One region of the Pseudomonas tremae genome, then DNA from elsewhere that is predicted to be linked to it. Evidence: predicted binding sites of a transcription regulator. Region 1 holds the regulator's gene; each other region holds the start of a gene.
What was found. Region 1 encodes sigma-54, which starts transcription at its own class of promoters, with help from an activator protein. Its sites were predicted from a motif close to ANTGGCATNNANNTTGCTNT; they were not measured.

Region 1 (4,045 bases):
TGAGCGCATCGCGCAGCTGGTAGAGGTTCAGGTGAGTGGTGTTGATCTTCAGGTCGGCCAGGTCGATGATCGGGCCGAGCAGGGTGGTCTCGTCGCGTATCGCTTCGGCCAGTGAACGATCTGCCGTACTCAGCGGATGGCGACGACGGGTTTCCGAAAAGCGCTTGAGCAGCGTTGCTTCGTCCGCATCGAGGTACAGCACGTCACACTGGATATTGCGCGCGCGCACTTCATCGAGCATTTGCGGAAAGCGGGTCAGGTGGCTTGGCAGGTTGCGTGCATCAATTGAAACCGCCAGCAACGGCTCGGCCAGCTCGGTATTGATCAGCGCGCGCTCTGCCAGCTCTGGCAGCAGGCCGGCCGGAAGGTTGTCGACGCAGTAGAAGCCACTGTCTTCAAGAACATCCAGCGCGGTACTTTTGCCCGAGCCCGAGCGGCCACTGACGATGATCATGCGCATGGTCAGGTCTTTCCGTTCTGTACGTCCAGCACCACTTGATAAAGCGCTTCGTTACTGGTGGCACTGCGCAAGCGCTTACGCACATCTTTATCGTCGAGCATGCTGGCGATCTGGCGCAGCAACTCCAGGTGCTCATCGGTAGCGGCTTGTGGCACCAGCAATACAAACAGCAGGTCTACCGGCGCACCATCGATGGCGTCAAAATCAATCGGGTTGGCGAGGTGAATCACGGCACTTACAGGCTGCTCGCAGGCGGCAAGGCGGCAATGAGGGATGGCTATGCCATTGCCGAAACCGGTCGATCCCAACTTTTCGCGAGCCACGAGACTGGTAAATACGGTGTCCGTATCTATCGTCGGGACTTCGCGACCGATCAGGTTGGCGATTTCCTGGAGTACAGACTTTTTACTGCCGCCCGGCGCGTTCACAAGTGAACGGCCGGCGGTCAGGATATTTTCAATTCGGATCATTTAAATGGGCGTTAGCGAGCGGCCGCACCTTTGAGGATGCTTTGCTGCTTTTCCTTATGCTTGAGCAATTGTCTGTCGAGCTTGTCAGTGAGCAGGTCGATAGCTGCATACATATCGTCATGTTGAGCATTGGCAACGACCTCTCCACCGTGGATATGCAGCGTGGCTTCGATCTTTTGCTTTAGCTTCTCGACCGCCATCGTGACCTGCACGTTCGTAATCTTGTCAAAATGCCCCTCGAGCTTCCTGAGCTTGAGCTCAATGTATTCGCGAAGGGGTTTGGTCACTTCCAGTTGGTGTCCACTGATGTTGACTTGCATACAGTTTCTCCTTTGCCAGTGCATAAAGCGACAGGCGTGATGCCTGTCACCGGGACGCTGTGGCTCGGCCTGCATCACATCAATCGCTTACGCTCACTGGAAGGCGCTATCCCGAGTGACTCGCGGTATTTGGCGACTGTGCGACGGGCTACTTGAATGCCTTGTGCCTCCAGTAAACCAGCGATCTTGCTATCACTCAACGGCTTTTTCTGATTTTCCGCAGCGACCAGTTTTTTGATGATCGCGCGGATCGCCGTAGACGAGCATTCGCCGCCTTCGGAGGTGCTCACATGGCTCGAGAAGAAGTATTTCAGCTCGTAAATACCGCGTGGGGTGTGCATGAACTTTTGCGTCGTCACCCGCGAGATGGTCGACTCGTGCATGCCCACTGCCTCGGCAATGTCATGCAGGACCAGCGGTTTCATGGCCTCGTCGCCGTACTCGAGAAAGCCTCGCTGATGCTCGACGATCTGGGTGGCCACTTTCATCAGGGTTTCGTTGCGGCTTTGCAGGCTCTTGATGAACCAGCGGGCTTCCTGCAACTGGTTGCGCATGAAGGTGTTGTCGGCGCTGGTATCGGCGCGACGCACGAAGCCGGCGTATTGCGGGTTGACGCGCAGGCGCGGTACGGATTCCTGATTGAGTTCGACCAGCCAGCGCTCGTTGTCTTTTCGCACGATTACATCGGGAATGACGTATTCGGCTTCCGTAGACTCGATTTGCGAACCAGGGCGTGGATTGAGGCTCTGGATCAATTCGATGACCTGACGCAGTTCATCTTCCTTGAGCTTCATGCGGCGCATCAACTGCCCGTAGTCGCGGCTCCCGAGCAGGTCGATGTAGTCGGTAACCAGACGTTGCGCTTCGGTCAGCCACGGGGTTTTGGCCGGAAGCTGGCGCAGCTGCAGCAGCAGGCATTCGCTCAGGTTGCGCGCCCCTATGCCTGCCGGCTCGAACTGCTGGATGCGATGCAGAACGGCTTCTATTTCGTCGAGTTCGATATCCAGCTCAGGATCGAAGGACTCGAGGATTTCTTCGAGTGTCTCGTCCAGATAACCCTGGTTGTTAATGCAGTCGATCAGCGTAACGGCTACCAGGCGGTCCTTGTCTGACATCGGCGCAACGTTCAGTTGCCATAGCAGGTGGCTTTGCAGGCTTTCGCCTACCGAGGTCCGGGTGGTGAAGTCCCACTCGTCATCGTCATTGCTTGGCAAGCTGCTGGCACTGGTCTGGTAAACGTCTTCCCATGCCGTATCGACCGGCAATTCGTTCGGGATGCGCTCGCTCCACTCGCCGTCCTCCAGGTTGTCCACGGTAGGCGCGGATTCCTGATAGGTGGGTTCTTGAACATCTGGGTTGGGCTTTTGTTCGATGTTGTCGGCAAGCGGGTCGGAGTTGTCGAAGTCGTCGCCTTCTTCCTGCCGCTCAAGCATAGGGTTTGACTCCAGCGCCTCTTGAATCTCCTGCTGGAGGTCCAGAGTGGAAAGCTGAAGTAAGCGGATTGCCTGTTGCAGCTGCGGTGTCATCGTCAGCTGCTGGCCCATTCTCAAGACTAGCGATGGTTTCATGGCAGGGGCTAAACACCTTATTCGCCGGCGCACACGCGCCATCTACTACAGGCGCCGGAGCGCCATCATTAAGCAAATTATATGCCTGAAACCTGTACCTTTGCCTAGAGCGTTATGACAAATAAAATAATGTCAATACGCTGCCCGGGCTTCCACTGCCGCGATGTGCCGGCGGCAGTCGATCAGAGGCGGAATTCGTGACCGAGGTAGACTTCCTTCACCAGCTGATTCGCGAGAATGGTCTCTGAATCACCTTCTGCAATCAGCTGTCCGTCATTGACGATGTAGGCAGTTTCGCAGATGTCCAGGGTTTCCCGAACGTTGTGGTCAGTGATCAGTACGCCGATACCCTTGGCCTTGAGGTGGTGAATGATCTGCTTGATGTCGCCCACCGAAATCGGGTCGACGCCTGCAAACGGTTCATCCAGCAGGATGAATTTCGGCGCAGTGGCCAGAGCGCGGGCGATTTCGACGCGGCGACGCTCGCCACCCGAAAGGCTCATGCCCAGATTGTCGCGGATGTGGGTAATGTGGAACTCTTGCAAGAGGCTTTCCAGCTCCTTGCGGCGGGCTCCGGCATCGAGTTCCTTGCGGGTCTCGAGGATCGCCATGATGTTGTCGGACACGGACAGCTTGCGGAAGATCGATGCTTCCTGGGGCAAGTAGCCGATACCTGCGCGGGCGCGACCGTGCATGGGTTGATGGCTGACATCCAGATCATCAATCAGTACTCGACCCTGATCAGCCCGCACCAGGCCGACGATCATATAGAAGCAGGTGGTCTTGCCGGCGCCGTTGGGGCCTAGTAGACCGACGATCTGGCCGCTGTCGATGGAGATGCTCACATCGCGCACGACCTGTCGGCCCTTATAGCTTTTAGCCAGATGCTGGGCTTTGAGCGTCGCCATTACTGGGCCTTCTGAGGTTGATCGGTTTTCTTTTTGGGCTGGATGACCATGTCGATACGCGGACGTGGTGTGGTCAGCTTGGTGCCACCATTGGCGCGGCCAGCAGTGACAACCTGCCTGACCGTGTCGTAGACGATCTTCTCGCCTTCGGAGGTATTGCCGTCATTGATAACCTTGGCCTTGTCGATCAGGACAATGCGGTCCTGCCCGGCGTAATACTGAATAGTGACGGCATACGCCTGCACGATCGGCTTGTCCGGCGCAGGCTTCTGCTCGTAATAGGCCAGGTTGCCGACCGAGGTGAAAACGTCGACTTCGC
Region 2 (4,045 bases), 910 kb from region 1:
GCCATGATCAGCGCCTGATCATGAATCGGGTCGGTCTGGTAGCGCTTCAGCGCGGCGTCCAGCTGGAGCTTGCAGTTTTCACTCTTGCGCAGCGGCTGGAAGTCCGCGTAGGCCTGCAACAGTTGAGTCTGCAACCGGTCGAGTTTCGGGCGGATGTCATCCACCAGGCTGAGCCTGACGGTGTCAGGGGCTTTGCCCGCTGCGTGCCACTGTGCGAGCAGGGCGTTCTGCACCTGTTTGTTGGCTTCTATCTGCGCGCGGAACAGGCGTTGAACGTCATTGGGGTCCAGCTTGAACTCCGCAGCGCGAGCCTGCGCGGCGCTGATCACTTGCAGCTCGCGGGGCGGGTCCTCGACAGCCTTGCCGCTGTCCCATTTGCTCAGGGCGACCTGATCGGCAATGGTCAGGCGTTCGCTGATGGCTTGCAGCAGCGGCTCGATGACAGAAGGTTTCTGCTCGGCGGCGAACGCAAAGCAGGAGGACATGCATGTCAGGGTCAGCAGGGAAGTGGCCAGAAGCAGGCGCATGGCGGTTCCATCTCGGGTCTATTGGGAAGACGCAGATTTAACTCCAGGTCGCTTACCAGAGCCAGCGTTGCGGTGTGAACAAAAATTCACGCTGTGAATGTCAGGCAAAAAAAAGACCTCCCGAAGGAGGTCTTTTGTCACACCATCAATGCTGGCGTGGCTGGATCAGCAGCTGTAGTACAGCTCGTATTCCAGTGGGTGTACGAAGGTGCGAACGCGGATTTCTTCTTCGCTTTTCAGCTCGATGTAGGCATCGATGAAGTCGTCGCTGAACACGCCGCCCTTGGTCAGGAACGCACGGCCCTTGTCCAGTTCTTCGAGGGCTTCTTTCAGGCTGCCACAAACTTGCGGGATCTCTTTGGCCTCTTCAGGCGGCAGGTCATACAGGTTTTTGTCAGCGGCGTCGCCAGGGTGGATCTTGTTCTGGATGCCGTCCAGGCCAGCCATCAACAGTGCGGCGAACGCCAGGTACGGGTTGGCTGCCGGGTCCGGGAAGCGTGCTTCGATACGACGGCCGCGTGGGCTGGAGACGTAAGGAATACGGATCGATGCGGAGCGGTTACGGGCCGAGTAGGCCAGCATGACCGGAGCTTCGAAGCCCGGGACCAGACGCTTGTAGGAGTTGGTCGACGGGTTGGTGAAGCCGTTCAGGGCCTTGCCGTGCTTGATGATGCCGCCGATGAAGAACAGGGCAGTGTCGGACAGACCGGCATAGCCTTCACCTGCGAAGGTGTTCTTGCCATCCTTGGAGATGGACATGTGTACGTGCATACCCGAACCGTTGTCACCGTACAGTGGCTTCGGCATGAAGGTAGCAGTACGACCGTAGGCGTCGGCCACGTTGTGTACGCAGTACTTGAGGGTCTGAACTTCGTCAGCCTTCTTGACCAGCGTGTTGAATTTCACGCCGATTTCGTTCTGGCCGGCAGTGGCAACTTCGTGGTGGTGAACTTCCACGATCTGGCCCATTTCTTCCAGGGCGTTGCACATTGCGGTACGAATTTCGTGGTCGTGGTCGACCGGTGGCAGCGGGAAGTAGCCGCCTTTGACGCCAGGACGGTGGCCCTTGTTGCCGCCATCGACGTCGCCGTCAGTCATCCACGAAGCCTGTTCGGAGAAGATCTTGAACATCGAGCCGGAGATGTCGGACTTGAACTTCACTTCGTCGAATACGAAGAATTCTGGCTCGGGACCCACGAAAACGGTGTCGCCGATACCGGTGGACTTCAGGTATTCCTCGGCACGGTGAGCGATGGCGCGCGGGTCACGGTCATAGCCTTGCATGGTCGAAGGTTCGATGACGTCGCAGACCAGGATCAGGGTCGGCTCTTCGGTGAACGGGTCGAGAACGGCAGTTTCGTCATCCGGCAGCAGAATCATGTCGGAGGCTTCGATGCCTTTCCAGCCAGCAATGGAGGAACCGTCGAACATTTTGCCGACTTCGAAGAAGTCGTCTTCCAGTGCATCGCGCGCAGGCATCGTGACGTGCTGCTGCTTGCCCTTGGTGTCTGTGAAGCGCAGATCAATCCATTTAACGTCATGATCTTTGATGAGTTGAACCGACTTCGACATGGTGTCCTCCGGGTGGCTAGGGACCGACTTGGTAGAGTTGTGGCCCCTTGAAATGTGGTGGTGCCGGCGCGAATACTCTGCCAAGGCAACCTGCCTCACAAGGGAGCAATTTGCATGCCAGTGCCCCGTGTTGGGTTTTTTGCCTCAAGTGCAGCCTTTCAGGGGGCGAAAACGCGTCAGACGAGAAAAGTACGCACCTTAATGGCGCTTCAAAATGGTGCGGCGTCTCTTTTTGGTGCGCGAATGATCGGGTGTACGATAACTGGTTAAACGCTGAGCAATTTCCGCTATAATCCGCGCCCCCCTTTTTTGGTCGGCACCTCACCCACTGTTTCCATGAAACTAATCGTTAAAGTTTTTCCAGAAATCACCATCAAAAGCCCGCCGGTGCGCAAGAAATTCATCCGGCAGCTGGGCAAGAACATTCGTACCGTGCTCCGTGAACTGGACGCGGACATTGTCGTGGGTGGCGTATGGGACAACCTCGAGGTCGAAACCCGCCTGACTGACCCCAAAGTACTGCAGGGCATAAGGGATCGGCTGAGCTGCATGCCGGGTATCGCCAACTATCTGCAAGTGGCCGAGTACCCGCTGGGCGATCTGGATGACATCGTTGCCAAGTGCAAACTGCACTATGCCGACCTGCTGCCGGGCAAGATGTTTTCAGTGCGTTGCAAGCGTGCCGGAAAACACGATTTCAGCTCGATGGACGTCGAGAAATACGTCGGCAGCAAGCTGCGCATGCAATGCGGCGCTGCCGGAATCGAGCTGAAAAAGCCTGATCTGGTCGTGCGGATGGAAATTCGCGACCAACGGTTGTTTGTGGTTCATGACCAGCATAAAGGCATGGGCGGCTACCCGCTCGGCGCGCTGGAGCAGACCCTGGTATTGATGTCCGGCGGTTTCGATTCGACCGTTGCGGCCTACCAGATCATGCGTCGCGGCCTGATGGCGCACTTCTGCTTCTTCAATCTGGGCGGACGTGCCCATGAACTGGGCGTGATGGAAGTTGCGCACTTTATCTGGAAAAAGTACGGCAGCTCGCAGCGCGTGCTGTTTGTCAGCGTACCGTTCGAGGAAGTTCTCGGAGAAATTCTGCAGAAAGTCGATAACAGTCATATGGGTGTAGTTTTGAAGCGTATGATGTTACGCGCTGCATCTGCCGTGGCTGATCGTCTTGAAATCGACGTGCTGGTCACCGGCGAAGCGATTTCCCAGGTTGCCAGCCAGACGCTGCCCAACCTGTCGCTGATTGACGCGGCGACCGACAAGCTGGTCCTGCGGCCGCTGGTTGCTACTCACAAGCAGGACATCGTGGACCTGGCGACTGAAATCGGCACCGCTGATTTTGCCCGGCACATGCCTGAGTATTGCGGGGTGATCTCGGTCAACCCCAAGACCAACGCCAAGCGTAACCGCGTTGAGTACGAAGAAAAACAGTTCGACATGGCGATCCTCGAGCAAGCGCTCGAGCGCGCGAAGCTGGTTTCGATCGATCGGGTCATCGACGATCTGAGCCGCAATGTCGACATTGAAGAAGTCAGCCAGGCGCTGGCCGGTCAGGTCATCATCGACATCCGTCACCCGGATGCCCAGGAAGACCAGCCGCTGCAAGTGACCGGCGTGGAGATACAGACGTTGCCGTTCTACGCATTGAACAGCCGCTTCAAGGCACTGGATGACACACGCCAGTACCTGTTGTATTGCGACAAAGGCGTCATGAGTCGCCTGCATGCCCACCATTTGCTCAGTGAGGGGCATGCCAATGTGCGCGTTTATCGACCGAGCTAAGTGCCCGGGGCTGTTTGCCTGTGGCTTGCGTCACCGGCCCCCCGACACCAGTCGTCATGCCGTTACGGCTTTTGCCGGCTCGAAATAGTAATCGCTGTCCTTAACAGTCAGCAGACCGAATCCTCTGATCGAGATACACAAGTGATCGAAAATCT
Region 3 (4,045 bases), 2.5 Mb from region 1:
AGCCTGTGGTACGACGATCGCAGGCTCGAGGGCATAACCGTTGGCGGTCACGATCTGGCCGTTGGCGTCAAGGTGGAAGGTACCGTCGCGGCTATAGGCCACGGTGCCATCCGGCTGAGTCACTTGAAAGAAGCCGCGACCGTTGACCGCCAGGTCCAGCGGGTTGTTGGTGGTCTGCAGGCTGCCTGCCGTGAAGTTCTTTTGCGTGCCGACAATGCGCACACCGGTACCCAGTTGCAGGCCGGACGGCAGTTCGCTGTCCTGAGTGGACTGAGCGCCTGGCTGACGCTTGATCTGATACAGCAGGTCCTGGAACTCGGCGCGATCACTTTTGAAACCTGTGGTCGAAACGTTCGCCAGGTTGTTGGAGATCGTGGTCAGGTTGGTGTCCTGAGCGGCCAGGCCGGTTTTGGCGACGTATAGTGCAGGAAGCATGTGTGTTCTCCTCAAGCGCCGGTTTGTCGGCGCAAGCTGTCATTGATTAGCCAAGTTGCAAGACGCGCGCCATAGACTGATCGTCTTCTTCAGCGGTCTTCATCATCTTGACGTGCAATTCGAATTGACGGGACAAGGCCAGTACCGAGGTCATTTCCTCGACCGCATTGACGTTGCTCGCCTGCAGAAAACCGGACTCGACCTGAACCGTGGCATCTGCATCGGCAGGCCGACCGGTCTTGGTGTGAATCAGGCCGTCAGGGCCTTTTTCCATGGTCTTGAGATCAGGCTTGACCAGCTTGATGCGGTCAACCTGGGCCATCACCTGCGGGCTCTCGCCCAGCGAACGGATGCTGATGGTGCCGTCGGAGCCGATCTCGATCTGCTGCTGAGGCGGCACGGCGATCGGACCACCATTGCCCATTACCGGCAAACCGCTGCCGTCGCGCAACACGCCCAGCGCATCGATGTTCATGCCGGAACTGCGGGTGTACGCTTCACCACCGTCGGGCGTCTGTACTGCGATCCAGCCATCACCCTTGACGGCGATGTCCAGTTCACGACCGGTCTGTACCATCGCGCCAGCGGAGAAATCAGTGCCAGGGCGTTCGCTCATGGCATAGGCACGGGAAGGCATGACCTCGCCAAACACCGGCATCGAGCGGGCCTGTTCAAGGTCACGCATGAAACCGTTGGTCGAGACGTTTGCCAGGTTGTTGGCGTGAGCCTTCTGCGCAATCGCGTTTTCAGATGCACCGCTCATGGCGACGTAAAGCAACTTGTCCACAGTCTTCCTCCTCCGACAGACGCTTGCCGCCTGTAGCTGTTCTGAAAGGGTTAAAGCAATTTTGGGACCAACTTGTCAGGAACGATACAAATGCTTGATTAGTCAGCAAAAACGGGCACCCGAGATACAGGTCGAGGCAAAGCGCCAGCCAATAGCGGCGGCGGACTGCCGCCCCTCCTTCGCCGAAGCCGATACAACGCCAAAAAAACTTCGCACACACGCATCGACGACCCGGACGACAGTGATAATCTGGCCGTCATTACAGACCTCATCGGTAAATCGCCATGTCTTTTCGTGGGTGCTTCGTCGGCACTGCAGCTGCCAGCCTGATGGCCCTGGCGCTGCTCGCCCAGGCCGCCCCCGCGCATTACTACAAATGGCAGGGCGACAGCCGCATCGTCTGTGCCCAGAGCAGCCCCGGGCCGGGCTGGAAACGACTGAAAGGCCACTTCATCAAGGCCGACTGTTCGATCTGATCAAGTCGATTGAATCAGCGTCTGCATCAGCGTGACCTCTGTGGATATCGCCTTCGAGTTGGCCTGATAGGCCGTCTGCGCCTGAATCAGGGCGATCAGCTCATCCGCGAGCACGACGTTCGACCCCTCCAGCCCGCCACTGATGATGCTGCCCAGCGTGCCGATGCCCGGCACGTCGTAGTCGGCCACTCCGGAATCGGCAGTTGCCGCCCAGCGTGTGTCGCTGCGCGGCTGCAAACCGTGAGGGTTGGCGAAACTGGCGAGCATCACCTGACCAATATCCTTGTTCATGCCGTTGGTGAAACCCGCGCGCAAGATGCCGTCGCGCCCGACGTCCAGGCTCTTGAGTTCACCTGCCGAATGACCGTCGACGTAGGCAGACGAGCGCGAGCTGGCGGCGTTGTGCTGAAGCAGATTGGTAAAGTCGATGGTCATGCCGTTGGCGCTGCCAGCCGCCCCGTTGGGTACCCAATGCTCGCGCTCGGTACCGGGGCTCGCCACCATCGCCGGCGACCAGCCCGTAAGCTGCAGCAGGTTGCCTTTGCTGCTGTCCAGACCAGTGCTGCCGGTCAGCGACACGACCGAACCATGGGTATCGAACACGATGTTGGCCGTAAGCGGCGCTTTTGATTCGGGTTGTTGCGGGTTTCGATCATCAATCAGTACGTGCATCCGCCAGCTGTTGGTGCCGTCTTTCACGAAGTATTGTTTCAACTCGTGCATGTTGCCCTGACTGTCAAAAATCTGATTGCCGAACATCCTGCTGTAAGTGTTCAAATCAGAGGCATCGAAGTCCGGAACAGAACGACTCATGACCGAATCGGCGGGGTCGAGAACACTTACTCCAGCCTCTTCCAGCGGCAACGAAACAGTGCCGCCATTGAGAGAACCGCTTGCCATCCACACGCCATTGACTTGCCTGGCAGGCACCCAGTCCTGCAACGCAAACTCAGTGTCCGAGATTTTACGAATGTGCTGGTTATTATCGCTATACGACAGAGAGCCATCGGGTTTGAGCTCAACGCGTACTTGCAGCGGCGTCACACTGTCTGGGTCCAGCGGGTTGCGCCCATCCACCAACACATGCATCGTCCACTGGTTATCTTCGGTCTTGACGAAGTACTGCTTGAGCTCGTGATCAGCCGCCTGCACAGGAACAATCCCCACGTCCTGAATGGTACGGCCAGCAACCCGAGTGTAGGTCGCCGGGTTGGCAGGATCAAAAACCGGCAAGCGGGAGAGCGAGGGCAGCGACGAATCCAGATTGATATTTTCCGACACTCTGGTCGTGGCCCTGGCTGCGACGTTGGACGTGTCGATCTGCAAGTCCGTGCGAATGCCACTGATTATTTCGCCCTTGTCATTCGCCGCATAGCCTTGCAAGCGGCCGCCATCGCTGTCGACCACAAAATTGGCGGCATCCTTGAGGAAAGCGCCGGCTCGCGTATAGGCCAGAGAGCCCTGATCACTCACCACAAAGAAGCCGTTACCCTGAATGCGCATGTCCAGCGCATTGCCGGAACTGATCACCGTTTCACCCTGATTGAAGTTCTGCTGCACCGCAGCCAGTCGCACACCATCGCCCACGGCATTGTTTCCATTGCCGAGCTGCGCGGACGAATACAAGGCCGAGAATTGCGCACGAGAGGATTTGAAACCGAGGGTGCCTACGTTGGCGATATTGTTGCCTGCTACCTCCAGTCTCTTGTTGGCAGCGTGAATACCACTGATCGCTGTGTTGAATGACATGAGTACTCCCTTGCCACAAAGGCATTTTATAGAGGAGTTTTATTCTCACACCATCGTGCGTAGGACATTTCCAAGTAGGTTGAACGACCCATCCGTAACTTTAAACACGGTCAGAACTTGACGGATTCATTAATGACCGCGCATAAAAAAACCCCTTTTTACAGGGGTTTTCAATACCGACCGCTATGACGTGGATTACGTCATCTGAATAGTAGTCTGCATGATAGTGCTTTGTGTGGAGATAGTCTTGGCGTTAGCCTGATAGTTGCTCTGCGCCTTGATCAGGTTAACCAGTTCCACGGTCAGGTCGACGTTGGACTCTTCCAGCGCCTGACCCGTGATGTAGCCCAGGGTACCGGACTGCGGAGCGCCACTTACCGGTACACCGGAAGAGAACGTTTCGCGCCAGTTGGTGCCACCGGCCTGCGCCAGGCCTTGCACGTTGGCGAAGCTGGTCAGCGACGTCTGGCCGATCACCTGAGACTTGCCGTTGGTGTAGGTTGCAAACAGGTTGCCGGTCGAATCAACGTTCATCGCGCTGAGCTGACCCGTGGCGTAGCCATCCTGATCCTGCTTGAGCAGACCAGAAACCGAAGCA
Region 4 (4,045 bases), 1.0 Mb from region 1:
ACCGCCATTACCTGCGGCTGATAAGCGATCTCAATACGTGCTCAAGTGCCCGATTCGACAGGGATTGGCCAAAAGTCGCACGAACGGTTCGTCGCTGCTTATTGCTCGACAGACCTGAATGTGACGTGCTTATGACAAAACGATCATTCACACCGCCCTGTGGTTTGGTTAGAAATCACCACAGGTCATCACTGCAACGGTGATGGCATCAAGGCCCGCCACGCCGGCAGCGGGCACCAACGGCAGAAGATTCTGCCCGACCTCATCACGGGGTCTCAGGGATATTACAGTCAACAGACGAGGGCATTACCCTATGAGAAGACTTAAGCGTGATCCGTTGGAAAGAGCATTTTTACGCGGATATCAATACGGCGTTCATGGCAAATCCCGTGAGCTTTGCCCTTTTACTCTACCGTCAGTACGCCAGGCATGGATCAATGGCTGGCGCGAAGGACGCGGCGACAACTGGGACGGTATGACCGGCACTGCGGGCATCCACAGACTCAACGAACTTCACGCGGTCGGATGAGGCGACACAAAGACTGTCAGGCCTCCATCGGGCTATCAACATGACTGACTGATTCACACCTGCACCATGCACGCCCGACCCGGGCGGCGGGCCGAGGCCCAGGGGCTCTTTCGAAGAGCCCCTTTTTTTGACCGTCGAACCACATCCTGCTAATCAGTCTGTCTTGGGTGGCATGGCCGCAATGGCATCCACCGACTGACGAATCAGTGCCGGGCCCTTGTAGATAAAACCGGAGTAGATCTGCACAAGGCTGGCGCCCGCCGCAATCTTCTCGGCTGCATGCCTGCCCTCGGTGATGCCGCCCGCAGCAATGATCGGCATGCGCCCCGCCAACTCGCCGGCCAGTACCTTGACGATATGGGTGCTTTTTTCCAGCACCGGCGCACCCGACAGCCCACCCGCCTCGTCGCCGTGCGGCAAGCCTTCAACGCCCTTGCGACTGAGCGTGGTGTTGGTGGCAATCACCGCATCCATACCCGACTCGATCAGCGCAGCGGCCACCAGCACGGTTTCTTCATCGGTCATGTCAGGGGCGATCTTGATGGCCAGCGGTACACGCTTGCCGTGCAACTGAGTGAGCTCACCCTGACGCAGGCTCAAGGCCTGGAGCAATTGCTTGAGCGAGTCACCGAATTGCAGGCTGCGCAAACCCGGTGTGTTCGGCGAGCTTACGTTGACCGTGACGTAACTGGCGTGTGCGTAGACCTTGTCCAGGCAGATCAGGTAATCGTCCACTGCCCGTTCGACCGGCGTATCGGCATTCTTGCCGATATTGATGCCCAGAATGCCGCTGTACCTGGCCGCCTTGACCCTGGACACCAGGTTGTCGACGCCAAGATTGTTGAAGCCCATCCGGTTGATGATGGCCTCGGCGTGCGGCAGCCGGAAAACACGCGGCTTGGGATTGCCTGGCTGGGGACGTGGCGTCACGGTGCCGATCTCGACAAACCCGAAACCCAGTTGCGCAAAACCATCGATGGCAGCGCCGTTCTTGTCCAGCCCGGCCGCCAGCCCTACAGGGTTGGGAAACTCCAGGCCCATCACGTTAACCGGCAGCTTTGCAGGCGACTTGCTCAGCAGGCCGTTCAGGCCCAGCCGACCGCCTGCGCCGATCAGGTCAAGCGACAGGTCGTGGGAGGTTTCCGGGGAAAGTTTGAACAGTAACTGGCGGGCCAGGTTATACATGGCGGGATAGGCTCGTGAGCAGCTGAATTCAGGGTGGCGATTATAGACGTGTGCAGGCAGCTCAGGCGAGCGCACGTTAAACTTCCTGTCGGCTGACGATGGCATATGCCTTGCTTTAAACGGTAATCGGCATTCATTCCAACGACGGAGTGGTGCATGGACAACGGCGTCGCTTCCGCCCCTTGCACTGGCATCGGGCAGAACGACGCCTTTTTTCTGGATGAATCTTTATGAAGTACGCGGCATGACTGAACGAACCGGCAACGCCCTGGACTGGGTAGGCGGCAGCGACGCCCCGGAAATGAACAGCCTGGACGTAGGTTTCATGGCGCTGACCGATTGCGCCCCGCTGGTGGTCGCTGCGACTCAGGGTTTCGCCCAGCCTTACGGGCTGAGCCTGAACCTGAAGCGGCAGACCTCCTGGTCCGCGTTACGCGACAGACTGGTCAGCGGGCAACTCCAGGCAGCACACAGCCTTTACGGCCTGATCTACGCGGTGGAGCTAGGAATCAGCGGTGGCCCGGCGACTGAAATGGCCATCCTGATGGGTCTCAACCAGAATGGCCAATGCATCAATTTGTCCCGCGAGCTGCAACAAGCCGGGGTGATCACTCCCGAAGCACTCGACAAGCGCGCGCACCAAAGCGGTTCACGACTGACGTTCGCCCAGACCTTTCCCACTGGCAACCATGCGATGTGGCTGTATTACTGGCTCGCCAGCCAGGGCATCCACCCGCTCGATGATGTGAACAGCGTGGTGGTGCCGCCCACGCAAATGGCCCAGCACCTGCAGGCCGGGCGCATCGACGGCTTTTGTGTCGGCGAGCCTTGGGGGGCCAGCGCCGTGCATCAGCAACTGGGCTTTACCATGGCCACCAGCCAGGCGATCTGGCCGGATCACCCTGGCAAAGTGCTGGGCTGCACCCGTGAGTTCGTCGAGCAGAACCCCAACACCGCCAGGGCGCTGATCATGGCCGTGCTGGAGGCCAGCCGCTTTATCGAGCAAAGCGATCACAACCGGCGCAGCACCGCACAGCTGCTGAGCGGTGCGGATTACCTGGACACTTCGCTGGACTGCATCGAGCCGCGACTGCTCGGTCAGTACAGCGACGGCCTCGGCAACCAGTGGCAGGACCCTCATGCGGTCAGTTTTCATGATCAAGGGCAGGTCAACTATCCGTGGCTGTCAGACGGCATGTGGTTCATGACTCAGTTCCGACGCTGGGGGTTATTGCGCGAAGACCCTGATTACCTGGCGGTCGCCAGTCGTGTTCAGCAACTGAAGCTTTATCGTCAGGCAGCCGAAGCCTTGAGCATAAGCGTCCCGACGACGAGCCTGCGCAGCAGTCAGTTGATCGACGGCAAGGTCTGGGACGGCAGCGATCCGGCTGGATACGCACGCAGCTTCAAACTTCACTCGCTGGCCGATACCGCGCCCGCCGCTTTCAGCCGTTGAAGGAGACCTGATCATGCTGCGTATCCTGCTTATCAACGACACCGCCAAAAAAGTCGGGCGTCTCCGGTCGGCGCTGACCGAGGCCGGATTTGAAGTGATCGACGAGTCTGGACTGATCATCGACCTGCCCGCCCGGGTCGAAGCCGTGCGCCCGGACGTCATCCTGATCGACACCGAATCCCCCGGACGCGATGTGATGGAACAGGTCGTGCTGGTCAGCCGCGACCAGCCGCGCCCCATCGTGATGTTCACCGACGAGCATGATCCGGGCGTGATGCGTCAGGCGATCAAGTCTGGCGTGAGCGCCTACATTGTCGAGGGCATTCAGGCCCAACGACTGCAGCCGATCCTGGAGGTGGCCATGGCCCGCTTCGAGAGCGATCAGGCGCTGCGTGCGCAGTTGCACGCACGAGATCAGCAGTTGGCCGAGCGCAAGCGCATCGAACTGGCCAAGGGAATGCTGATGAAAATGAAGGCGTGCAACGAAGAAGAGGCCTACACACTGATGCGGCGCCAGGCGATGAGTCGCCAGCAGAAGCTGATTCAGGTAGCCGAGCAGATTATTGCGATGAGCGAGCTGTTGGGATAGAAACGTAGAAAGGCCTGCGTGGGCAGGCCTTTCCGGTTGGCAAGGCTGGCGATCAGCTCAGCGTCACATCCTTCATCGCAGGAATATAACCGTAGTCATATTCTTCCTGCACGAACGAGCGATCCCCTTTCAAGAGGATTCTCACCGTCGGCGCTTCGGTCCCGCCGATACGATAATCCTCGCCTTCGGTGGGCACGCTGTCGATGAAAGAAGTTACCAGACCGTTTGGCATGACGCAGTGCGAATACGTCTGGAAAGGCTGCTCGGGCGGATTGCCAAGCACCAG

Region 2: a site for sigma-54 is predicted at 2,202-2,221, ahead of glnA (glutamate--ammonia ligase). Genes of this name have one in related genera too.
Region 3: a site for sigma-54 is predicted at 1,356-1,375, ahead of I9H09_RS08560 (flagellar basal body rod protein FlgF). Genes of this name have one in related genera too.
Region 4: a site for sigma-54 is predicted at 1,812-1,831, ahead of I9H09_RS15175 (CmpA/NrtA family ABC transporter substrate-binding protein). Genes of this name have one in related genera too.

What each region holds. Positions count from the first base shown of each region.
Region 1 is NZ_CP066270.1:4,329,524-4,333,568, reverse strand. Features, by position in the region: gene rapZ (RNase adapter RapZ) at 1-460, opposite strand, end outside; gene ptsN (PTS IIA-like nitrogen regulatory protein PtsN) at 463-930, opposite strand; gene hpf (ribosome hibernation-promoting factor, HPF/YfiA family) at 942-1,250, opposite strand; gene I9H09_RS19595 (RNA polymerase factor sigma-54) at 1,325-2,818, opposite strand; gene lptB (LPS export ABC transporter ATP-binding protein) at 3,001-3,726, opposite strand; gene lptA (lipopolysaccharide transport periplasmic protein LptA) at 3,726-4,045, opposite strand, start outside.
Region 2 is NZ_CP066270.1:5,241,340-5,245,384, reverse strand. Features, by position in the region: gene I9H09_RS23610 (chorismate mutase) at 1-527, opposite strand, end outside; gene glnA (glutamate--ammonia ligase) at 693-2,099, opposite strand; gene thiI (tRNA uracil 4-sulfurtransferase ThiI) at 2,436-3,890, shown strand; gene typA (translational GTPase TypA) at 4,032-4,045, shown strand, end outside.
Region 3 is NZ_CP066270.1:1,841,979-1,846,023, reverse strand. Features, by position in the region: gene flgG (flagellar basal-body rod protein FlgG) at 1-435, opposite strand, end outside; gene I9H09_RS08560 (flagellar basal body rod protein FlgF) at 482-1,222, opposite strand; gene I9H09_RS08555 (hypothetical protein) at 1,507-1,698, shown strand; gene I9H09_RS08550 (flagellar hook-basal body complex protein) at 1,699-3,447, opposite strand; gene flgE (flagellar hook protein FlgE) at 3,643-4,045, opposite strand, start outside.
Region 4 is NZ_CP066270.1:3,312,800-3,316,844, forward strand. Features, by position in the region: gene rmf (ribosome modulation factor) at 314-529, shown strand; gene I9H09_RS15170 (quinone-dependent dihydroorotate dehydrogenase) at 683-1,714, opposite strand; gene I9H09_RS15175 (CmpA/NrtA family ABC transporter substrate-binding protein) at 1,959-3,170, shown strand; gene I9H09_RS15180 (ANTAR domain-containing response regulator) at 3,184-3,759, shown strand; gene I9H09_RS15185 (glycoside hydrolase family 68 protein) at 3,812-4,045, opposite strand, start outside.